Regions from separate parts of the Arthrobacter sp. TmT3-37 genome, predicted to be linked through region 2. Evidence: riboswitches for the same ligand, from Rfam matches in the RefSeq annotation. Region 2 holds a riboswitch; each other region holds the start of a gene.
What was found. A riboswitch is a leader RNA that binds a small molecule or an ion and turns the genes downstream of it on or off. The one in region 2 is predicted to bind cyclic di-AMP.
Positions count from the first base shown of each region.

Region 1: linked by a shared signal. The riboswitch ahead of ACX80U_RS18890 (C40 family peptidase) and the one ahead of ACX80U_RS13620 (LysM peptidoglycan-binding domain-containing protein) in region 2 are both predicted to bind cyclic di-AMP.
Region 3: linked by a shared signal. The riboswitch ahead of ACX80U_RS08775 (C40 family peptidase) and the one ahead of ACX80U_RS13620 (LysM peptidoglycan-binding domain-containing protein) in region 2 are both predicted to bind cyclic di-AMP.
Region 4: linked by a shared signal. The riboswitch ahead of ACX80U_RS02990 (NlpC/P60 family protein) and the one ahead of ACX80U_RS13620 (LysM peptidoglycan-binding domain-containing protein) in region 2 are both predicted to bind cyclic di-AMP.

Region 1 is NZ_JBTNDU010000026.1:14,845-20,590, forward strand. Features, by position in the region: gene ACX80U_RS18875 (heavy metal translocating P-type ATPase) at 1-1,523, opposite strand, end outside; gene ACX80U_RS18880 (heavy-metal-associated domain-containing protein) at 1,788-2,003, opposite strand; gene ACX80U_RS18885 (metal-sensitive transcriptional regulator) at 2,092-2,412, opposite strand; cyclic di-AMP (ydaO/yuaA leader) riboswitch at 2,748-2,915, shown strand; gene ACX80U_RS18890 (C40 family peptidase) at 2,922-3,833, shown strand; gene ACX80U_RS18895 (TetR/AcrR family transcriptional regulator) at 3,983-4,579, opposite strand; gene ACX80U_RS18900 (DUF2269 domain-containing protein) at 4,914-5,414, shown strand.
Region 2 is NZ_JBTNDU010000011.1:59,291-65,036, forward strand. Features, by position in the region: gene ACX80U_RS13610 (glycoside hydrolase family 6 protein) at 1-963, shown strand, start outside; gene ACX80U_RS13615 (hypothetical protein) at 1,027-1,263, shown strand; cyclic di-AMP (ydaO/yuaA leader) riboswitch at 1,377-1,558, shown strand; gene ACX80U_RS13620 (LysM peptidoglycan-binding domain-containing protein) at 1,562-2,485, shown strand; gene acs (acetate--CoA ligase) at 2,586-4,508, opposite strand; gene ACX80U_RS13630 (ABC transporter permease) at 4,514-5,389, opposite strand; gene ACX80U_RS13635 (aliphatic sulfonate ABC transporter substrate-binding protein) at 5,386-5,746, opposite strand, start outside.
Region 3 is NZ_JBTNDU010000005.1:31,895-37,640, reverse strand. Features, by position in the region: gene ACX80U_RS08785 (alpha/beta fold hydrolase) at 1-203, shown strand, start outside; gene ACX80U_RS08780 (NAD-dependent epimerase/dehydratase family protein) at 200-1,168, shown strand; gene ACX80U_RS08775 (C40 family peptidase) at 1,299-2,165, opposite strand; cyclic di-AMP (ydaO/yuaA leader) riboswitch at 2,168-2,352, opposite strand; gene mutM (bifunctional DNA-formamidopyrimidine glycosylase/DNA-(apurinic or apyrimidinic site) lyase) at 2,485-3,447, opposite strand; gene rnc (ribonuclease III) at 3,448-4,185, opposite strand; gene rpmF (50S ribosomal protein L32) at 4,260-4,463, opposite strand; gene ACX80U_RS08755 (YceD family protein) at 4,466-5,032, opposite strand; gene ACX80U_RS08750 (YdcF family protein) at 5,148-5,744, shown strand.
Region 4 is NZ_JBTNDU010000002.1:23,691-29,436, forward strand. Features, by position in the region: gene ACX80U_RS02975 (MFS transporter) at 1-793, shown strand, start outside; gene serC (phosphoserine transaminase) at 798-1,922, opposite strand; gene ACX80U_RS02985 (metal-dependent transcriptional regulator) at 2,175-2,873, shown strand; cyclic di-AMP (ydaO/yuaA leader) riboswitch at 3,003-3,172, shown strand; gene ACX80U_RS02990 (NlpC/P60 family protein) at 3,178-4,020, shown strand; gene ACX80U_RS02995 (NlpC/P60 family protein) at 4,042-4,926, shown strand; gene ACX80U_RS03000 (HNH endonuclease) at 5,148-5,645, shown strand; gene mobA (molybdenum cofactor guanylyltransferase) at 5,642-5,746, shown strand, end outside.

The DNA.
Region 1 (5,746 bases), on a different contig from region 2:
GTGACGGTCCCGGTCTTGTCGAGCACGATCGTATTTACGGTGCGCGTGTCCTCCAGGACCTGGGGCCCCTTGATGAGGATGCCCAGCTGCGCGCCCCGGCCGGTTCCGGTGAGCAGGCCGACCGGTGTTGCCAGGCCAAGGGCGCACGGGCAGGCGATCACGAGGACGGCGACGGCCGCGGTGAACGCTGAGCCCGTATCCCCGGTGAGGACCATCCACATCACGAAGGTCAGGACGGCGATGAGCAAAACGATGGGCACGAAGACTGCGCTGATGCGGTCAGCGAGCCTGGCGATCGGTGCTTTGCCGCTCTGCGCGGCGCTGACGAGGCGTCCCATTTGCGCCAGGGTTGTCTCGCTGCCGACCCTGGTGGCTTTGACCAGCAGGCGTCCGCTGGTGTTCATCGTCGCGCCGATCACCGTGTCATCCGGGCCGACCTCGGTGGGAACGGACTCACCGGTGATGAGGGAAGTGTCGATCGCGCTGCGGCCCTCGATGACGAAACCGTCGGTGGCTACCTTTTCGCCCGGCCGGACGACGAAGACGTCTCCGGGAGTCAGGGATGCTGTCGGAACTTTCACTTCTACCCCGTCGCGCAGGACGGTTGCTTCCTTCGCGCCAAGGTTCAGCAGTGCTTTGAGCGCGTTTCCTGCGCGCTGTTTTGCGTTGGCTTCCAGGAACCGGCCCAGCAGCAGGAAGGTTGTGACGACGGCCGCCACTTCGAAGTAGAGGCTGTGGGCGCTCATGTCCATGCCGGTGTGGGCGGTCAGCATCGGATCAGCGATGAGCTGCCAGGTGGAGTACAGGAATGCCGCGGCGACACCGATGGACACCAGGGTGTCCATGGTGGATGAGAGGTGGCGGGCGTTGATTGCGGCCGCCCGGTGGAACGGCCAGGCCGCCCAGGTGACCACGGGCAGGGAAAGGAGAAGGGCAGCCCACCCCCAGTGCGGGAACTGGGTTGCGGGCAGCATCGAGATGATCGTTACCGGGATGGTGAAACCGGCTGCGATGATGAGGCGCCGTTTCAGGGACCTGATTTTTCTCTCCGCGGCTGAGACTTTCGCGTCATCCCCGGACGTGGCGGCGTCAACGGTTTCCCGTGATTCGGCGAATCCGCCTAGCCCCGACGGCGCGTTCCCCTCCGGTCCCGGACCGAGCCGGTGGCCGGGCTCGGCTACACCGTCAGAGTCATCGCCGGCACCAGTAGACGAAGGACCTGCAGGGGTGGCCACGCGGGTTGCCGTGGCTTCGGTAGGGGCCGGTCGAGCCGGTTGGCCGGCGCTGCGTAGGGTCGCCTTGTAGCCGATGGCGTTGACGGTGTCGATGATCTGGGAGACGCTCACGCCCTCGGGTACCGTGACGGTCGCGGACTCGAGTGGGAGATTCACCGAGGCCTGAACGCCCTCGATTTTCCCGAGCTTACGTTCCACCCGGCTTACGCAGGACGCGCAGGTCATGCCCTCGATGTCGAGATCGATGATCTGTCCGGCGGTGGTGCCCACGCCTGTGTCGGTGCTCATGCGTCTAGTTCCTTGCCGTGGCTTCGATGACGTGCTGTGGGTGAGGTGCCTCTGGTGAGGCACGGTGCTCGATGGCACCGCTGGACGAGGTCGGGATGTACTGCTTCGCTGGCCCTGTCCTACCGCTTGCCTGGCGGTGCCAGGGGTTCATTGCAGTAATGGCGCCCGAAGATCCTCGTGCCGACTCCTCCGCTAAGGTGGACTGTGCCCTGCACGGGTGCGGTGGGGATCCCGTTCGGGATGCAGGCTGTGGTGGGGTGAGGGTCAGCTGTTGACGACCGTGTAACCGGCGGTCTCTACTGCTTTGCTCAGCACTGTCGGATCGGGCTCCGCGTCGGCGGTGATCGTCGCTGTGGAGACCCCACCGACGTTGAGCTGCACCTCGACCTCCTCGACCCCGGGCACGCCGGAGAGTTCCTCCTTGACCGACGAGACGCAGTGGCCACAGGTCATACCGGTGATGTTGATGGTCGTTTGCATGGGATGTTCTCTTTCTCGGCAGTAAGGGGGGAATGGGATCTGGCACCCGGCAGGGTTGCCCGGAGCCGGCAGGGCTGCCGGCGGACCGTCAACGAAGCAGTCGGCTGATCGCGTCGGTCGCTTCCTTGACCTTCGCGTCGACGGCGGCGGAATCCCCGGACTGGGTGGATTCATGGGCGGCTCCGACAACGCAGTGCGCAATGTGCTCTTCGAGCAAGCCGATGCTCACCGCGTGCAGGGCCTTATTGATAGCCGCGACCTGGGTGAGGATGTCGATGCAGTATTTGTCTTCATCGACCATGCGGGCGATACCGCGCACCTGGCCCTCGATGCGCTTGAGCCTGCGGAGGTAGGCGTCCTTGTCCGCGGTGTATCCCCGCTGAACGAGAGCCTCAATTTCGGTGGTCACGTCGTTCCTTTCGACAACAAAAATATATACCCCTTGGGGGTATATAAACAAGAGGGGTGAGGTGAGATCTTCTTCACGCCTTCATCATCCCCTGTTTCGCTCTGGAAAGGTGCCTCAGGCTACGGGAGTGCGGGTGCGCCCTTGACATGGCGGGCTGCCGCAAAGCCTGCCCCTGGCCACGCTTCCACGGAGCGCGGCGTGTCGCGCCCGGCGTTTCCCTCGCGTTCGTTACCCCAACGTGACATTTCATACCAGCGGGGGGTATTGTCATCGAGTGTTCACAGCACCAGCTGGAACACTCCCGGGCAGAATGCCGAGTCCTGCCGCTGCCGGGGATACGTCCGTTCATATCCGTATGGCAGGAACGGGGGACCCAAGATGTATGGGCCACTACGCGTGGTCCTTGGGGTTAAGTCGCTTCATTTCCGTCCATTGGGATGAAGCGGCCGGGTGCACTCCCATCCGAACCCGACAGCTCACCCCGCAGGCATGGGAGAGGCAACCGACGCATGTCACGAATCACTTCAGCGCGCCACCGCGCCACCGTCAATCACTCGATCGCCCTTGAAGGGCTGTCCTATTCCGCGAAGACCGGCGCTGTAGCGCTGGGCAAGCCGGCCATCATCGCAGCTGCGACCGGCGGTATCGTCTTCGCTGTAGGAGCTCCCGCCCAGGCCGGAACCTACACGCAGGAAGCAGCCAGCACTACCGTTCAGGCTCCCGTCACCGCAGCACCTGTTACGGCGGCTCCCGCTGCAGCAGCCGGCGTCCACACCGTCGTTGCAGGTGACACCATGGGTGGCATCGCCGCCCTGCATGGCATCAGCGTCGACGCGCTCCTGGCGCAGAACGGCCTGTCCTACGCCTCGGTCATCTACCCGGGCCAGCAGATCACCCTTTCCGGTGCTTCCGCTGCTTCGACGTGGGCCCCGGCCGCCGTCAGCCCTGCTGCTGTGCCCGCCGCAGCACCGGCAACCCAGGCCTCCTACACCGCCCCGGCCCCTGCAGCTGCCATTGCTCCTGTAGCGGCTCAGCCCACCTACTCCCTGGCCTCGGCTGCCATCACCCCGATCCAGCCGTCGGCTCCCGCCGGCGATGTCTCGGCAAGCGGTGTCGGTGCGGCCCTGGTCGCCTCGGCCTACGGCCAGCTCGGCTCCATCCAGGACTGCACCATCCTCGTCGAGCGGGCCCTGCGCTCGATCGGCCTGAACGTAGGGGACCTCGGCCCGACACAGTTCTACCAGTACGGCACGGTCGTCTCCACGCCCGCCCCCGGTGACCTGGTCATCCGCCCCGGCCACATCGGCATCTACGTCGGCAACGGCGAAGTCATCAGCAGCGGCATGAACGGTGCGAACCTCACCATCAAGCACCCCCTGTCGGACCTCGCCGGTTCGTCCTTCGTGCGCGTCAACGGCTAACACCCGCTGACCTGAACGCCGTCTCCATAGACTGAGGAAGCGGCAGGTGCCCTGGACGGGGGCGCCTGCCGCTTTTTCTCTGCCCAAAACACCCCACGCCGCTGTCCGCTCCTTATGAGCGCTCACCGGAAGCGGACCTATGGACGTACCTATGGACGTAGTACCAAGCCGTCCACGATCACGCCGACCAGACTGCGGGCTGCATCGGCAGAGGGCAGGGCTGCGGCCGCATTCACAGCGTGCAGGCTGAACAGGGCAAGCTCCCGCGGGGCAATGTCCGAGCGGATACCTCCTCCGGCCTCCTGCGCGCCAGTTTTTACGGCGCTTCCAATCAAGGCCTCAAGAAAGTCGCGCAGATGCTCCTGCGCCTGGGCAGCATGTGGACCTTGGTGCAAGAACGCGGGCGCCTCCGACCTGGATGCTTGCTGCAACATCACCGCGTACGCCTCAAGTACCGACGTCAGCGTCTGAAGCGGGTCCCCACTTCGTTCCGCATGAACGCGCACCTGATCAAGATGAACCAGATGCTGATTCACCTGCCGCTCGTGCCACGCCGCGAGCAACGCTTCCACATCCGGGAAGTACTTATAGAGGGTCGCCCGGGAGATTCCGGCCACGTCAGCAACCTTCGTCATCGACACAGCCGGCACCCCACCCTGACCCACAAGTCGTGCCACCGCATCCAGCACCGCCTCCCGGACAGAGCTCCGGTGTTCCTGCACGGTGTCCTTCCACAACTTCCCCATGTGTTCACCCTACAAAGCGCTCCACCTAATACAACCTGTCCAGCGCCTGTACAGTTTGTATTGAGCAATTAATTGCTGCGCTGAGAGGACTATGCATGGCGGAATCATCGGATCGGCCCCCTATCGATCGGGTCGACACTCGAACCCAAGCTGACCGGCGTCCGCCTCGCCCGCCGATGCCCCGCTGGGTGAAGGTTTTTCTCGTCATCGTCCTGGTTATCGCCGCAGCATTGGTCATCTCCCAGGCGCTGGGCATCCAGCACGGCCCCGGGATGCACGGGGCCCTTGGTGACTCAGCAACCGGTGTTAGCCAAGCCCCTTCGTCTTGATGGTGATGCCCCCGCGCCTGCGCAAGGCGGCCCTCATCCTTCATGTGGGCACGTCCGTCGGGTGGCTTGGTGCCGTCGCGGCGTTCCTCATCCTCGCCATGGCCGCCGCCACGACCCAGGACGAATGGACGACGCGCGCCGCCTACGCCTCGATGGAGACCATCGGGCGGCTGGCCCTCGTGCCCCTGAGTATCGCCTCGCTCGTCACAGGGATCATCCAGTCGCTCGGCACCCCCTGGGGGCTCATCCGCCACTACTGGGTGATCGTGAAACTACTGACTACGGTCCTCGCTACCGTGGTCCTGCTCCTCTATATGGAGACACTCACCCTTCTGGCCGACGCCGCCCGCAACCCCGCCGTGTCCGTCGGACCGGGGGAGTTGCTGCCGAACGCATCCCCCGTCCTCCACGCCGGCGCGGCCCTCATCGTTCTGGGTGTCGCTCTTGGGCTGTCCATTTACAAACCACGCGGACTCACCGGCTTCGGCATCCCTGCCCGCAGGTAATCGTCCCGGGTGAATGCGCTTCGCCTGAGGCCAGTGCGGCCCACGCTTCCTCCGGTGTGCTGAGGTTACCCTCCGGGCCACGCTGAAGGACCAGAATGGTTTCCTCGCCCGAATCCTGTGAATCGAGGTACCTGGGGGTGCTCTCTGAACCCGCGGGTGGTCACAAGGTTGTTCCAAGGGGTTATCCCACCTTTGGAACACGGCCCGGGTAATATTCCGGGTCACGAGCGGAGGCAGCGCATGCCAGGACACTCCACCACACGTCGGAGGTAGCGATCCATTCGAAACACGGGTGCTCAACGAGCGGTTATTCGGTCCGCGGGCCAGAGCTG
Region 2 (5,746 bases):
GCCGCGGGCAAGGGACAGGTCCCCGTACTGGCGGCCTACAACCTGCCCTTCCGCGACTGCTCGCAGTACTCCGCCGGCGGCGCGACCGACGTCGCCGGCTACAAGGCCTGGATCGACGCGCTCGCCGCCGGGATCCAGGACAGGGCGGCGATGGTGATCCTCGAACCGGACGGCCTCGGCATCATCCCCTGGTACCGCGGGCTCGACGGCGCCCTCGAGTGGTGCCAGCCGGCAGAGGCGGACGCCGCGAGCGCTGCAGCGGAACGCTTCGAGATGCTCAACTACGCGGTGGACCGCCTCCAGGCACTGCCCGACACCAAGGTCTACCTCGACGGCACCCACAGCGCCTGGCTCGGTACGGGCGAGATCTCGAGCCGGCTCGTGAAGGCCGGCGTACAGAAGGCCGACGGCTTCTTCCTCAACGTCTCCAACTACGAGCTCACCGAGCGGCAGCTGAAGTTCGGCAGCTGGGTGTCGCAGTGCATCCACTACGCCACCGAGATCGACCCCGGGGCCTACGGATCCTGCGCCAGCCAGTACTACCCGGCCTCGCCGGCCGATTTCTCCACCTGGGGGCTGACGGACGCGTGGTACGCGCAGCACGTCGCCGGTGCTCCGAACGCACCGTCGTCGGACGAGCTCGCACACTTCGTGATCGACACGAGCCGCAACGGACGGGGCCCCTGGGTCCCGTCGGTCGCCTACCCGGATCCCCAGGTCTGGTGCAATCCTCCGGGCCGCGGACTCGGCTACCTCCCGACCTCCGACACGGGCAACGAACTCGCCGACGCCTTCCTCTGGATCAAGGTCCCGGGAGAGTCCGACGGGGAGTGCAGTCGCGGCCTGACGGACAACGGGGGCATGGACCCGGAGTGGGGCCGCGTGGATCCTGCGGCCGGTGCCTGGTTCCCCGAGCAGGCGCTGGACCTGATCGCGAACGCCAGCGCACCCGTGCGGCCGTAGCGGACCGGAGAGCGTGCGCGGTCCGTGGGCCGCGCACGCTCTCCGGACGCCTACGCTGAGGGGATGGACAGCTGGAAATCTGCGGGCCGCCTGCGGGAACGGATGCTCTGGAGCACGCTCTCCTGGGTGGGTCTCGTGCTGACCGTCACCCTGGCCACCAGCATCGCGCTGGGCGCGGGCGGCGCAAGTGCGGTCGAGAGCCGCTGGTTCTACCTGCAGCAGATCGTCCTGCTCGCGTTCAGCGCGGGTGGCACGCTCGCCGCCGGGCGTCGCTGGTGGTCGTTCCGCACCGGCGCGTAGGGTACGCGCCGTTACGGAAATGTGACAAACCGGAGGAGCACTGGGTATCGTCATCGGGTGCCTCCGCCGGAGTGAGGCGCTCCCGGACGGATTGCCGAGCCCTGCCGCCGATCGGGATTCGTTCGCAAACACCGAGGCGGGGACGGGGGAACCACAGTTCCACCGGGCGTGCGGCCCTCCTGCCGGCGTCCTCGGGGTTAAGTCGCAGAATATCGCCGAATACGGCGCTGGCCGCGGCCGGGTGACTCCCATCCGAACCCGACAGCTCACCCCGCAGGCATGGGAGAGGTATTCATCCATGTTCCGAAAGATTTCCCCTGCGCGCCACCGTGCCGCAGTCGACGGCAACCTCGCGATGCAGGGACTGTCGCAGGCAGCCAAGGCGCACGCCACCACCGTCGGCCGCCCCGTCGCCGTCGTCGCCATCACCTCGGGCCTCGCGCTCAGCGCTGTCGGCACCGCGCACGCCGGCTCCTACACCGAGCAGGGTGCGACCGCCCCCGCAGCCGTCGCAGCACCCGCAGCGGCGCCCGCCGCAGCAGTCGCTCCCGCAGCCGATGCAACCCACACCGTCGTCGCCGGTGACACCCTCGGTGGCATCGCAGCGACCTACGGCGCCGACCTGACGGCCGTCCTCGCGGCCAACGGGCTCTCCCTCGCCTCGATCATCTTCCCCGGTGACACCGTGGTGATCCCCGCGAGCGGTGCGGCGCAGGCTCCTGCCCAGGCCGTGTCGGTCCCCGTGGCCGTCGCTCCCGCCGCCGAGGTCCAGCAGGCAGCCGTCGTCGCTCCCGCGGCGGAGGTCCAGCTGGCAGCCGTCGTCGCCCCGACGCCGGCTGTGTCGACCGCGGCCGGCTCGGGCGTGTACCTCGCCTCGGCAGACATCACGCCGGTGGCATCCAGCGGCGTCGCCGGCACCCTCGTGGCGTCCGCCCAGGCGCAGCTGCAGGCCGGCGCGATCCAGGACTGCACCGTACTGGTCGAGAACGCCCTGCGGGCAGCGGGTATCTCCGTGGGAGACCTCGGTCCCTCGCAGTTCTTCCAGTTCGGTTCCACGGTGGCCACCCCTGCTGCCGGCGACATCGTCATCACGGCGGGCCACGTGGCCATCTATGTCGGCGGCGGCCAGGTCATCAGCAGCGGCATGAACGGGTCGAACCTCACCATGCAGCACCCCCTCTCGGACCTGCCGGGAGCATCCTTCGTCCGGGTTGCCGGCTAGCAACCCGACGGACCACACGCGGGAAGCGGCAGGTGCTTGGACGGGGCCCTGCCGCTTCCTTTCTTTAACGCTCGACCGAGGCGCCGACCGACGCGGGGGCTCAGCCCCGCGCCGCCAGGGCTGCCTGGATGCCGGGGATGCAGCCCTCGTTCTGCAGGGACGTCGTATCCCCGAGGGCCGTGCCCTCATGGAGCTGGGTGAGCAGGCGCCGCATGATCTTCCCGGAGCGTGTCTTGGGCACGTCGGGGACGACGACGACGGACGAGGGACGGGCGATGGGTCCGATGGCGCCCGCCACGTGCGAGCGCAGGGCCGCGGTGACGTCGCCGGATGCGTCCGCCCCTGCCGAGAGCACCACGAACGCGGCGATCGCGTGGCCCGTCAGCGGATCCGTCACGGGGCAGACGCCGGCCTCCGTCACCAGGGGGTGGGCCACCAGCGCCGACTCGATCTCGATGGTGGACAGCCGGTGGCCCGACACGTTGATGACGTCGTCCACGCGCCCGAGGATCCAGGTGTCGCCGTCGTCGTCGTACCGCGCGCCGTCGCCCGCCAGGAACCAGCCCTGCGCGGCGAACTTCCGCCAGTAGGAATCGAGGTAGCGCTGGGGATCCCCCCAGACGGTGCGGGCCATGGCCGGGCCGTGGCGATCCACCACGATCAGGCCCTGCACGCCGGGAGGCACCGGTCGGCCCTCGTCGTCGACGATGCGCGTGCTGACCCCGGGAAGGGCGCGAGCGGCGCATCCGGGCTTGAAGTCGGTGTCCCCGGGGCTGGGGGAGAGGACGGTGGCTCCGGTCTCGGATTGCCACCAGGTGTCGACGACGGGCACCTCGTCGCGGCCGAGGTTCCTCCGGAACCAGCGCCACGCCTCGGGATTGACCGCCTCGCCGACGGTGCCCAGCACGCGGATGCTCGAGAGGTCGTAGCCGGCCGGGACGCCGTCGGGGAACCAGCCCATCAGTGACCGGACCAGCGTCGGCGCCGTGTAGTAGCTCGTGACGCCGTAGCGTTCGATGATCTCGAAGTGGCGGCCCGGGTGCGGCGTGTTCGGTGTGCCCTCGAAGAGGACCTGCGTGGCACCGTTGGAGAGCGGCCCGTACAGCTCGTAGGTGTGCGCGGTGACCCAGGCCAGGTCAGCGGTGCACCAGTGGACGTCGCGATCCCGCAGGGCCGGATCGGGGTTGCTGAAGAGGTGCTCGAAGCTCCACGACGCCTGCGTGAGGTAGCCGCCGGACGTATGCACGAGGCCCTTCGGCTTACCCGTGGTCCCCGAGGTGTACATGATGAACAGGGGCGTCTCGGCGTCGAAGGCCTCCGGTTCGTGGTGCGGTGACGCGGTGTCGACGACGTCGTGCCACCAGACGTCCCTGCCTCCGGTCCAGCTGACGTCGGAACCGGTGCGGCGCACCACGAGCACGTGCTCGATGCTGTTCCGACCTGATACCGCGGCGTCGGCGTTGTCCTTCACAGGCACGGCCGTCCCCCGGCGGTACTGGCCGTCGGTGGTGACGAGCAGCTTGGCCCCGGTGTCCTCCACCCGGAAGCGCAGTGCCTCCGCCGAGAACCCGCCGAACACGAGGGAGTGCACGGCGCCGATCCGGGCGCACGCGAGGGTGACCACGACCGTCTCGACGAGGACCGGGAGATAGATCACCACGCGGTCGCCCTTGCCGATCCCGAGGGCCAGCAGTGCGTTCGCGGCCCGTGAGACCTCGTCCTGCAACTGCGCGTAGGTGACAGTGCGGCGGTCACCCGGTTCGCCCTCGAAGTGTAGGGCAGCGCGGTCACCCCGACCGGCCCGCACATGGCGGTCGACGCAGTTGGCGGCGACGTTGAGCGTGCCACCGGAGAACCACTCGAGAACGGGGACGCTGAGCGTCCCGTCCTCCTGCGGGGTCGCCTTCTCGAAGGTGTGCAGGGTGTCCCAGGGGTCCTGCCACTCGAGCCGGGCGGCCTGCTCGGCCCAGAACGCGAGCCGTTCGGCCTCGTCCTGCAGCGCGGCCTGTCCTTTCGGCGTCATCGTCCCTACGCCCACTTGCGCACCGCCCAGCGCTCGGCGATGCCCAGGAGGGCGTCGGTGGTCTTGCCGATCACGGCCAGCAGGATGATGGCGAGGATGATGCGGTCCACGCGGCCGTTCTGCTGCGAGTCCGTCAGCAGGAAGCCGAGTCCCATCGACGACGCGATGAGTTCGGCCGCGACGAGGAACAGCCAGGACTGCGCGAGTGCGAGCCGCAGGCCGGAGAACAGGGCGGGAACGACGGCGGGGAGCTGCACCGTGGTGAGCAGCCGGATGCCGCCCAGCCCGAAGGCCCGCGCTGCCTCGACGAGGTTGCGGTCCACGTGGCGCAACCCGAGGTACAGCGTGGTGAAGACGGGGAAGAACGCACCGATGGTGATCAGCGTGACCTTCGAGTCCTCGTTGATGCCGATCCAGAGGACCAGCAGCGGGACCCACGCCAGGGACGGGACCGCGCGGAGCGCCCCGACGGTCGGGGTCAGGAGGACGTCCGCGATGCGGGAGAGGCCCAGCAGTGCGCCGGCCAGGACCCCGAGCAGGGATCCGAGGAGGAACCCGAGGAGGACCCGCTGTGTGGAGATCAGGATGTGGGTGGCGAGCTGGCCGCGCTCGATGAGGTCCACCGCGGCCGCGAGGACCGACGCCGGCGAGGGGAGCTGCGACGGCCGGAAGAAGCCCGAGGCGGTGCTGAGGTGCCAGGCGAGCAGAATCAGCGCCGGGACGATGAGCCCGAGCAGCACGATGACCACGCGCCGTCCGGCCGTGCCCGTCCTGCCCGGGTTCCTGCCGGCCCCGCCCCCGGTGACCGGAGATCCGGTGGATGCGAGGCCCTCCTTGCTGATGGGAACGGTGCTGCGTCCCGTCAGGTGCTCAGCACTCATGAATCGGAACCGATGGCGGCGGGGTCCGCCTTCTCCACGAGCGAGGCGTCGAAGAGGGTATCGAGGGCCTCGTCGATCTGGTCCTGGCTCTGCACGTCACCGGTCTCCACGAAGACGGGGCCGATCTTCTCGAGGACGCTGCGCTGGGCGTCGCCCGGCGCGGGATCGACGTCGAGGTTGGTGCGCTCGATGATCACGGAGTTGGCCACGGCCTGGTCGATGCCCGCGACGCCCGCGAGGATCGCGGCGGTCTCCTCCGGGTTCTCCTTGGCCCACTCCCGTGCCTTCTCGTAGGCGTCGACCACGGTCTGGGCGACGTCGGGCTTCTCGGTCAGGAAGTCCTCCGTCGCGTTGAGG
Region 3 (5,746 bases), on a different contig from region 2:
CGGGTCGTCGCCCCCGGCTCGCTGATGCGTCGCTCGCCGCTGCCGCCCGCGATGCGGCCGGCGTGCGCGGCGTGGACCTCGCTGCGGTCGTCTCGGTCCCCGCACTGCCGGTGGACATCCGGCACAATGCGAAGATCGACCGCGCACGCGTCGCGGCCTGGAGCGGACGGTTCCTCGCCGGCGGGCGGGCCGGCTCCCTGTGACCGTCCTCGTGACGGGCGCCAGCGGCATGCTCGGCCGCGCGGTCGCCGGACAGCTCCTCGCCGACGGCCACGACGTACGGTGCTTCCAGCGCCGCCCGTCGGGTATCGTCGGGGCCGCCGACGTCCTGGGCTCCATCGAGGACGACGCGGCGGTGGCCGCCGCGGTCCGGGGGTGCGACGCCGTGATCCACCTCGCGGCGAAGGTCTCCTTCACCGGCCGCGCCGCCGACTTCGACAGGACCAACGTGGACGGGACCCGGCGCCTGCTCGATGCCGCCCGGCGCGCCGGCATCCCCGACGTCGTCCACGTCTCCTCGCCCTCCGTGGCGCACGACGGCACGTCCCTGGTCGGCGCGTCCGCCGGTCCGGCGGACCCAGGGACCGCACGAGGCGACTACGCCCGGACCAAGGCCGCGGCGGAGGTGCTGGCGCTGGGACGCTCCACGGCGTCGTTCCGCGTCGCCGCGGTGCGCCCGCACATCGTCTGGGGACCCGGTGACACGCAGCTCGTCGAGCGCGTCGTCGACCGGGCCCGGCGGGGACGGCTGCCGCTGCTCGACGGTGGCACCGCACTGATCGACACCACCTACGTGGACAACGCGGCGTCGGCGATCGTCGCCTGCCTCGCCCGTATCGGCGAGGCGCAGGGCCAGGCCTTCGTCGTGACCAACGGCGAGCCGCGGCCCATCGCGGAGCTGCTCGCAGGGATCTGCCGCGCCGCCGGCGTCCGCCCACCGGCATGGTCGGTGCCCGGATCGGTAGCACGGGCGGCGGGGACGGTCATCGAACGCGCCTGGCTGGCGCTCGGCCGCGCCGAGGAGCCGCCCATGACCCGCTTCCTGGCCGAACAGCTGTCCACCGCACACTGGTTCGACCAGCGGCGGACCCGGGCCGTGCTCGACTGGACGCCGGCGGTCAGCATCGACCAGGGGTTCCAGCGCCTCGCGGCGCACTACGGCGGCTGAGGACTCCGGCCCCCGGGCGGGAACGCGCCGCCACCGCCTCTCCCCGGGTACGCGGAAGGGCGGGATGCCCGGCATCCCGCCCTTCCGCGTACCTGTACCTGGGACGACCGGCTGACGCCGGTCGCGATTCCTAGCGGGTGTAGTACCCGTCCACCGACATGGCGTTGACCGAGTGCACCAGCGTGCCCTGCGAGGGGTTCAGGGCGCTGACCATCTGGCCGTTGCCGAGGTAGATACCGACGTGGCTTCCACCGTTCTGGCTCACCAGGTCGCCCGGCTGCGGGTTGCTGGTGGGGGTGAGAGCAGCGAACTGCGACCAGGTGGTGCGCGGCAGGCTGATGCCGTTCTGCGCGTAGACCCACTGCACGAAGCCGGAGCAGTCCCAGCCGCCGAACGAGGTTCCGCCGTACACGTAGCCCGAGCCGATGCCCTGCATGGCCGTGCCGACGATGCCTCCGCCGGCGGGGCTGATCGAGGCGGACTGCGTGCTGAGTCCGGTGGTGTTCCCCGAGAAGACCGCGGGTGCTGCCACGGGTGCGGGTGCCGCCACGGGTGCCGGTGCCGCGATCGCTGCGGGGGCAGCGACGATCGTTGCGGACTGGGCGGAGTACTGCTGGGGAGCGGCAGTGCCGGTGAGCGCGAGGGCCTGGCCCGGGTAGATGACCGAGCTGTAGCCGAGTCCGTTGGCCGTGAACAGGGTGTCGAGGCTGACGCCGTGCGAGGCAGCGATGCTGCCCAGCGTGTCGCCGGCCTGGACGGTGTAGGTGCCCGCCGCGACGGTGGACGCCGCGACCTGCTCGGGTGCGGCCTGCAGGGTGATCTCGCCTGCGGCACTCGCGGGGAGCGCTGCGCCGAACATGATCCCGGATGCTGCGACGACGACGGCGGCGGGCTTGCCGGCCACCGAAGCACTCGCGGAGATCGCGCGGGAGGCGGTGAGAAGGGGGTTGGTGCGCGTGGGGACGGCCCGGTGGCGCGCTGAAGTGCTCTTGGACATAATCATGCCTTTCCCAATGCCTGCGAAGTTAGCTGTCGGGTTCGGATGGGACATCCGGACGTGCTGTTCTCGTTCCAGCGAACATGCGCTGGTCGACGCGCGTCTTTACCCCTAGGACTCAGGACTGAGTCCGCTATCGGTTCCCCCGCCCCTGTCGAATGTGTAGTGCGAACGGTCCGTCCTCATCGACAGGGTTAGGCAGAGTGAGGAGGGGCGCCCCTCCGTTGTGGAGCAGGCGCGGGGTCAACGGTACCCGTTGAGCTTCCGGTTGTCACGTTTGGGTTACGGCGCCGACGGTGCCATAATCCCCCCGCGCCGACTAGGCCCGAGCGTTCCGCGGCCTCGGCTGGCAGTACGGGCAGAGGGACGATGACCTGTTCATGAAGGCTTCGCGCCGGATGAGGGTCGAGCGCCCTTCGGCTGCGCAGCGACGGCAGGGTTGCCCGGCACGGCCGTAGGCTTCGAGGTCGCGGGCGAAGTAGCCCGACGCGCCGTTGACGTTGACGTACAGTGCGTCGAAACTCGTGCCGCCGGCGTCCAGGGCCCGGGTCATGACCGTGGTGACCGCCTCGACGATACGGAGGGTGTCGGGACGGCGCAGAGTGTCCGTGGGGCGCGCGTAGTGGAGTCTCGCCGCCCACAGCGCCTCGTCCGCGTAGATGTTGCCGATCCCCGAGATGAGGCCCTGGTCGAGGAGGGCGCGCTTGAGGCCCGTCCTCCGCTCGCGGAGACGCCGGTGGAAGGATTCGACGGAGAACGCGGGGTCAAGGGGGTCACGCGCGATGTGTGCGGCCTGATGCGGGACGAGGGGCAGGTCCGTGTCTCCGCGACCACCCGGCGCGCCGTCGGCGGTGGGCTCGAGATCGGCGACGAACATGCCCCCGAAGATCCTCTGGTCGACGAAGCGGAGGTCGGCGGGGAGCGGGGCACCCTCGTCGTCGACGGCGGTGGAGAGCCGAAGGCGAACCTTCAGGTGTTTCTCGAGGGGGGCCTCCGGCTCCTCGATGAGCAGCTGGCCGCTCATGCCGAGGTGCGCCATCAGTGCGACGTGCGAGACGTCACGTGGGGCGTCCGGGTCCTGGAGGGTCATCCAGAGGAACTTCCCGCGCCGCACCACGTCCGTGACGCGTGCTCCGGTGACGTTGCCACGGAAGTCCTCGACGCCTGCGACGTGGCGTCGCAGCGACCGCGGGTCCACCACCTCGACGGCCTCGACGGTACGGCCCGTGACCCAGCGCGCCAGCCCACGCCGTACCACCTCGACCTCGGGCAGTTCAGGCACTCAGGGTCCGGGGGGCGCTGCGGGCGCGTCGTGCGGTTCGCCGTCGGGCGTCGTCCCGGCCCCGGGTGCGAGCAGCTTCCAGGAGGCGGCAGCAGCCTCCTGCTCCGCCTCCTTCTTCGAGTGGCCGCACCCGGAGCCGTACTCGACGCCGCCGATCACGAGGCGCGCGGTGAACGTACGGGCGTGGTCGGGACCGGCGCCCACCACCTGGTAGTCGATCAGGCCGAGCCGGCGGGCGGCCGCGGTCTCCTGGATGCGGGTCTTCCAGTCCGTGCCTTCGCCGAGGACAGCGGAGTCGCGCAGGAGCGGCCCGATGAGCCTCATGACCATGGCCCTCGCGATCTCGATCCCGTGGCTCAGGTAGGCGGCACCGATGACGGCCTCCATGGTGTCCGCGAGGATGGATGCCTTGTCCCGGCCGTTGGTGAGCTTCTCGCCCTGTCCGAGCAGCACGTGGCTGCCGAGGTCGAGCGTGCGGGCCACTCCGGCGAGCGCCCTGGTGCTGACGACGGCGGACCGCCGCTTGGCGAGCTCACCCTCGGAGAGGTCGGGGTTGTCCCGGTACAGGGCGTCGGTCACCGAGAGGCCGAGCACCGAGTCGCCCAGGAATTCGAGCCGCTCGTTGGTGGGGATCCCGCCCTTCTCATAGGCGTAGGACCGGTGCGTCAGGGCAAGACGAAGCGTCTCGGTGTTGATATCGACACCAAGACGCTTCGTGAGTTCTTCTGCATTCTTCACAACCGCATCAGCTGATCCAGCATCGAACGGGTGCCCACTGCAGCACCGGGCATGCAGCGGGCCGCACCCCGTTGTCAGACGTCGGCTACCTTGCGGCCCTTGTACTCGAGGAACAGCGGGGTACCGGCTGAATCGGTGACAACCTTGGCCTGGTGGGCGAGGCTGTAGGTGACGCGACCGTTCTCGAGGGTCTTGACCAGCTTGGGGGCGGTTGCCTTCCACTGGGACCGGCGTGCACGGGTATTCGCGCGGGACATCTTCCGCTTCGGGACAGCCACGGCTAACTCTCTTCTCTCTCGTCTGACTCTGACTTGGTTGCCGCGTCGTTACCGGCGGCGGTGCCCGTCAGCCCTGCAAGGGCTGACCAGCGAGGGTCCAAAACTTCATGGTGGTGGTCCGGATCGTCATTGAGCTGCGCTCCGCATTCGGAGCACAGACCCTTGCAATCCTCCCGGCACACCGGCTGGAATGGCAGCGACGTAACCACTGCATCCCTCAGCACGGGTTCCAGATCGACCGAATCGTTCTCCACCCTGTGCTGATCTTCTTCCTCTTCCACCGACAGCGACTCGGAGTCGCTGTAGAAGAAGAGCTCCTGGACGTCCACCTCACGGTCGAACCGCAGGGGCTCCAGGCAACGGCCGCACTCGCCGGTTACCTCGACGTTTGCCGTACCCGACACCAGGATTCCCTCGTGCACCGATTCGAAACGCAGGTCCAGTTCCATCTCGGAACCCTCCTGCACGCCGATCAGCGCAACGCCGAAATCCTTCGGTGCCGGTACATGTTCTTCCACTGTCCGCATGCTTCCCGGACTGCGTCCGAGATCCTTGACGCTGAAAGTCAAAGGCGAACTGAGATCGCTGTTGATGATGACTCCTGTAGAACATATGACCGACGTACCATCCTAGCCCGATGAGGCGGGCAGTCCCAAAACGGGCGGACCCGTCTACGCTCGGACGATGACGTCCGATCCCCGCCCGGCACCGGCCGACCCGCGTCGCCGTCGGGCGGTCCGCGCCCTGCGGACAGCGGCCGGGATCGCCACCGCCTGTCTCCTCGCGTGGCTGATCCTCGCCTATGTGCTGTTCTACAACCCTCCGCTGCGGACGGTCGGGACGGCCGATGCGGTGGTGGTGCTGGCCGGAGCCGCGGGCGAGAGGCTTCCCGCGGGCCAGCGGCTGATCGAGCGCGGCGTCGCCGACGAACTCGTGCTCTCCTCGACGGGGCTGCCGGGCAACTCCGCGGCCGACGCCCTGTGCGCCGCGGAGTTACCCGGCACGACCTGCTTCCGTTCGGATCCCCTGACCACGAGGGGCGAGGCGCGTGCGATCGCCGCGCTCGCCCGCGACCGCGGCTGGGACAGGATCGTCGTCGTCACCTCGACCTACCACGTGACACGCGCCTCCACGAACATCTCCCAGTGCTCCGGGGCCGACGTCACCATGGCCGAATCGACGCCGGACCTCGACGCCCTGGAGTGGCTCGGACGGTTCGTCGAGGAGACCACGGCACTGGCCGCAGCCCTGGCCCGCCCCGCGTGCGCTCGACCGGTCTGAGG
Region 4 (5,746 bases), on a different contig from region 2:
ACTGCTGACCGCGGGTGTGGGGCCCGGCTGGGTCTTCCTGATCAACGCCCTGACCTTCGGTGCGATGGTCTACGTGCTGCTCGCGATGCGGAGCGCCGAACTGAACAGGCAGCCCCGCTCCGCCCCGGGCAAGGGACGGATCCGGGCGGGCTTCCGCTACGTACAGCAGCGCCCGGACCTGATGATGGTGATGCTCGCGATCTTCATCGTGGGGACGTTCGGGCTGAACTTCGCCGTGTTCATCGCCGCGATGGCGCGCACGGAGTTCGGGCAGGATGCCGGTGTCTTCGGCGTGCTGTCCTCGGTGATGGCGGTCGGATCGGTCGCGGGCGCGCTCCTGTCCGCGCGCAGGGAACGGCCGCGCCTGCGATTCATCTTCGGCGCGTCGGCCGCCTTCGGGATCGCGTGCGTCCTGGCGGCCCTCGCACCGAACCTCTGGCTGTTCGGGCTCGCACTCGTGCCGGTGGGTCTCTTCGCGCTGACGCTGATGACCAGCGCCAACGCCTACGTGCAGACGACGACGGACCCCGCCATGCGCGGCCGGGTCATGGCCCTCTACTTCGCCATCTTCCTCGGCGGGACGCCGCTGGGCGCCCCCGTGGTGGGATGGGTCTCCGACATGTTCGGTCCGCGGTGGAGCCTGGGCGTGGCCGCCGCCTCCGGCATCATCGCCGCGGCCGCCGGCATCTTCTGGGCGTGGAGGTACCACGACGTCCGGTTGCGGTACGACCGCTCGGCACCCCGGCGGCTCCGCCTCGACCACGAGGCCGGCGCCGCGGACGGCAGCACCTGACCTGCTAGAGGAGGTGCTCGACCACGTGGTCGATGCAGGCGATGAGAGCCGAGACGTCGTCGGGCTCGATCGCCACGAAGGTGGCGACGCGCAGCTGGTTGCGCCCGAGCTTGCGGTACGGCTCGACGTCGACGATCCCGTTGGCCCGCAGGATCGCGGCGATCCGCGCGGCATCCACCGCATCGTCGAAGTCCACCGTCACGATGACGTTCGAGCGGTCCTCGGGACGGGTCACGTAGGGGCTCGCCACGGGGGAGGCGTCCGCCCAGGAGTACAGGCGTCCCGCTGAGTCCGCCGTGCGGGCGGCGGCGAAGGGCAGCCCGCCCTGGGCGTTGAGCCACTCCACCTGCGCGTCGAGCGTGACCAGGGTGGACAGCGACGGGGTGTTGTACGTCTGGTTCAGGCGCGAGTTGTCGATCGCCGTCTGGAGGTTGAGGAAGTCGGGGATCCAGCGGTCGCCGGCATCGATCCGGGCCGCCCGCTCCAGCGCTGCGGGGGAGAAGAGGCCCAGCCACAATCCGCCGTCGGAGGCGAAGTTCTTCTGCGGGGCGAAGTAGTAGACATCGGCCTCGGAGACGTCCACGTCGAGGCCGCCGGCCGCGGAGGTCGCGTCCACGAGGACCAGGGCGCCGTCGTCCGCGCCCTCGACCCGTCGAACGGGAGCCGCGACACCCGTCGACGTCTCGTTCTGCGGCCAGGCGTAGGTGTCCACGCCGGCTGCGGCCGCCGGATCGGGGCGCGTACCCGGCGGGGCCGTGATGATGTCCGATGCCTCGAGGAACGGCGCCCTGGTGGTGGCCGAGGCGAACTTGGAGCCGAACTCGCCGAAGGAGAGGTGCTGCGCCCTGTGCTCCACGAGTCCGAAGGTGGCGACATCCCAGAAGGCCGTCGAGCCGCCCACCCCGAGGACCACCTCGTATCCCTCGGGTGCGCCGAAGAAGGTGCTCAGACCGTCCCGCACGCGCCCGACGAGATCGCGCACGGGAGCCTGGCGGTGGGACGTGCCCAGCAGGACCCGTCCCGCGGACACGAGGGCGTCGATCTGTCCGCTCCGGACCTTGGACGGACCGGCGCCGAACCGGCCGTCCGACGGCAGGAGGTGCTCGGGGATGCGGGGCAGTTCGGTCATGGGTGCTCCAGCTGTTTCGGCGGCGGGTATCGCCCTCATTCTGCCCGAGGAGCCGGTGGCGCTCCATTTGTTAACGCCGCAGGCGGAGGATGCGGCGGGGACGCCGTCGCCGTCCCCGTCGATTGCCGGGGGAATCGCACCATGGGTTAACCTTGGGAGGCGTGGGGCGGAACAGGTCGTGGCGGCCGTGGACCCCCACCGGCGTGAGGCATCCCAGCCGCGCACCCGCACCGCACCAAGGAGCTGACCCGCATGACGGACCTCATCGACACCACCGAGATGTACCTGCGGACCATCCTTGAACTCGAGGAAGAGAACATCGTCGCCCTGCGGGCGCGCATCGCCGAACGGCTGCGCCACTCGGGACCCACGGTCTCCCAGACCATCGGCCGCATGGAGCGTGACGGACTGGTGGTCGTCTCGGGTGACCGGCACCTCGAGCTCACCGAGCTGGGACGGCACCGGGCCACCGGGGTCATGAGGAAGCACCGCCTCGCGGAACGCCTCCTGAGCGACGTCATCGGGCTCGACTGGGCCTACGTGCACGACGAGGCCTGCCGCTGGGAGCACGTGATGAGCGAACGCGTCGAGCGCAGGCTCTACGAACTCCTGGGCAAGCCCTCCGAATCGCCCTACGGGAATCCCATTCCCGGCCTCGAGGCCATCGGCGGCGTCCAGTCCGAACTCTTCACCGACGGCGTGGTCACCCTGCTCTCCGCCATGGGCACCTACTCGACCGAGAAGCCGGTCACGCTGGTGCGCCTGGCCGAGCCGATCCAGGTCGACCCGGAACTCCTGACCCAGCTCGACGAGGGCGGCCTGCGGCCGGGTGCACGCCTCAGCCTGGAGTCGGTGGGCGGGTACGTCTCCGTCCGCGTCCCCGGGGTGGAAGGTGCGCTCGAGCTGCCTCCGGAGGTCGCCTCGCACGTGTTCGTCTCCGTCGCATCCTGAGTCCGGCACGGCTCCGTCATCAATAACACACCATTCCGTGACCGTAACGTGACATACCGCGATATCTGAGGTAGCCTCCATCTTGTGCCAAATTCGCTCTAGATCCGGCACCCTCCTGCAAATCGCCTAGCTCTGCCATTGCCGGAGGTCCGTCCGCACCATCGCATGGCAGAGGCGGGGGAACCAATTTTCGGGTTTCTGTTCCAGAAATCCTTGGGGTTAAGTCGCTGTTTCCGCAGCGGCCGGGTGACTCCCATCCGAATCCGACAGCTCACCTCGCAGGCGTTGGGAGAGGCAATCCAACGTGTCCAAAAGCTCTTCGCCGGGCCGCCACCGCGCGCCCCGGGACGTCAGTCCGCTGACGGCCCTGTCCACAGCAGCAGCATCCAATGCCGGATCGGTCGGCCGCCAGGCAGCCGTCATCGTCGCGGCGTCGGGCCTGGTCCTGACCGCGGGACTGCCCGCCCAGGGTGCAACCGCCCCCGAGCGTGAAGTCCAGTCCTCCGCAGCGTTGACCGTGAGCCGCGTCGTGTCGGCCGAGGTCACCGTGCCGGCCACCGCGACGGTCTCCTTCGACCGCGTGGCCGTCGAGGTCACTCCTGCTCCCGAGGTCGTCGAGCCGCCGGCTCCCGTCGTCGAGGCCGAGCCCGCCGTCGTCGTCGAGGCTCCCGCCGTGGTCGTGGCGCCCGCTGCTCCCGTCGAGGTCGCTGCTGTCGAGGCCGCTCCCGCCGCGGCCGCTCCTGTCGAGGCCGCTCCCGTCGCACCCGCCGCCGTGGCGCCCGCACCGGTCGCCGTCGCCGAGCCAGTCGTCGCACCGGCACCCGCGCCTGTCCAGTCCTCCGGTGTCGCTGCCGGACTGGTCGCCTCTGCCTACGGCCAGATCGGCGTCGCCCAGGACTGCACCGCGATGGTCGAGACCGCCCTGCGCTCCGTCGGCAAGTCCGTCGGCGATCTCGCACCCGGCCAGTTCTTCCAGTTCGGCGACGTCGTCGGATCCCCCGCTGCGGGTGACCTGGTCATCACGGCGGGCCACGTCGCGATCTACGTCGGTAACGGCCAGGTCATCAGCGGTGGCCTCAACGGCATGAACACCGGCCTCCACAACCTCTCAGACCTTCCCGGCGCCGGCTTCGTCCGCGTCCGCTAGAACCCCTTCGGAGAAACCACCATGTCTTCACGCGCCATCATCGCCCGCCACCGCAGCGAAACCCAGGACACCGCCGGCCTCTCGGCCCTCGCCAAGGCCGTCACCACCGGCGGCATGGGCCGCCAGGCCGCCGTCATCGCCGCGGCCTCCGGCCTCGTCCTGACGAGCGGGGTCGCAGCCAACGCCGCGGACCTGCAGCCGCAGCGTGACGCCGCAGCGTCCAGCGTCACGGTCACCTCGGCCCGCGCGGCCGTCGTCGCCTCGTCCGAGATCGCCGTCGCCTTCAACATGACCCCGGTCAAGGTCACCGCCAAGCCGGTCGTCGTCGAGGCACCCGTCGCCGAGCCCGCCCCGGTCGTCGAGGCACCCGTCGCCGAGGCTCCGGCACCCGTCGTCGTCGAGGCACCCGTCGCCGACGCTCCGGCACCCGTCGTCGTCGAGGCGCCGGTCGCACCGGCTCCCGTCGCCGCGGCCGTCGCGGCCCCCGTCGCACAGGCCGCCCCGGTCGCCGTGGCTGCTCCCGCCCCGGCTCCTGCTCCCGCCCCGGCTCCTGCTCCCGCCCCGGCCGCCTCCTCCGGAGTCGCGGCGACCATCGCCGCCGCGGCCCAGGGCCAGCTCGGCGTCATGCAGGACTGCACGCGCCTGGTCAGCAACTCGCTCGCCGCCGCGGGCATCAACTTCCACGGCTGGCCGGCAGGCTACCTCTCCCTCGGCCGCACGGTGGGCGCAGGCGAGGCCATCCCGGGTGACCTCATCTACTACGCCGACGGCGGCATGGGCATGGCCCACATCGCTGTCTACATCGGTGGCGGCCAGGCCGTCCACGGCGGCTTCAACGGCAACACCACGGTGATCGCACCGGCAGAGCTCGGCTCGGGCGGCGTCTACATCCGCGTCGGCGGCTGATCACCCCAGCGACTCACGATCGAGGAACCGGCACGGACGTGCCGGTTCCTCCGTCGTTGGGCGGCGGTAGCCCGACGCCGTGCGGCGCGTCAACCCGTCCCCGCACCGGTTCGCCGCACGCCGGTCTCCGGCTTACCCTTGCAGTGTCAATCCGAAGCTCTTCTCCCGTACCCCGGGATGGCAACCGGTTGCGGGGAACAGGTCAGCAATGAGGCCACCGTATGCGCACTCTTGTTCTGAATGCAGGGTATGAACCACTGGCGGTCGTCACGTTCCGCCGGGCACTCGTGCTTGTCCTCACCGGCAAGGCCAGCGTCATCGCGGAGGACGACGAGCCGGTCGTCGGACCCACCGAGATCCTCGGACGGCCGTCCGTGATCCTGCTCAACAGATACGTCAGGGTCCCCTACCGGCACGACGTCACGGCCACGAGACGCGGGGTCCTGCGGCGGGACAACCACCTGTGCGCCTACTGCGGCAAGACGGCCTCGACCATCGACCACGTCCTGCCGAGATCGAGGGGTGGGGGCGACACGTGGGAGAACCTCGTGGCCTGCTGCCTGAAGTGCAACAACGCCAAGGGGGACAAGACGCTCGCCAGCCTCGGCTGGAAGCTGCGCGTCGTCCCGCTGCCCCCGCGGGGGCCCCAGTGGCAGATCCGCGAGCTCGAGAAGCCTGCCCCGCAGTGGAGCGAGTTCCTCACGGAGACCGCCGCGTGATCCCCGACGCCCCCCGATTCGATGCGATCGTCCTGGCGGGCGGCCGCTCCACGAGGCTCGGCGGTGTGCCGAAGGCGGGACTCGTCCTCGACGGAGCGACG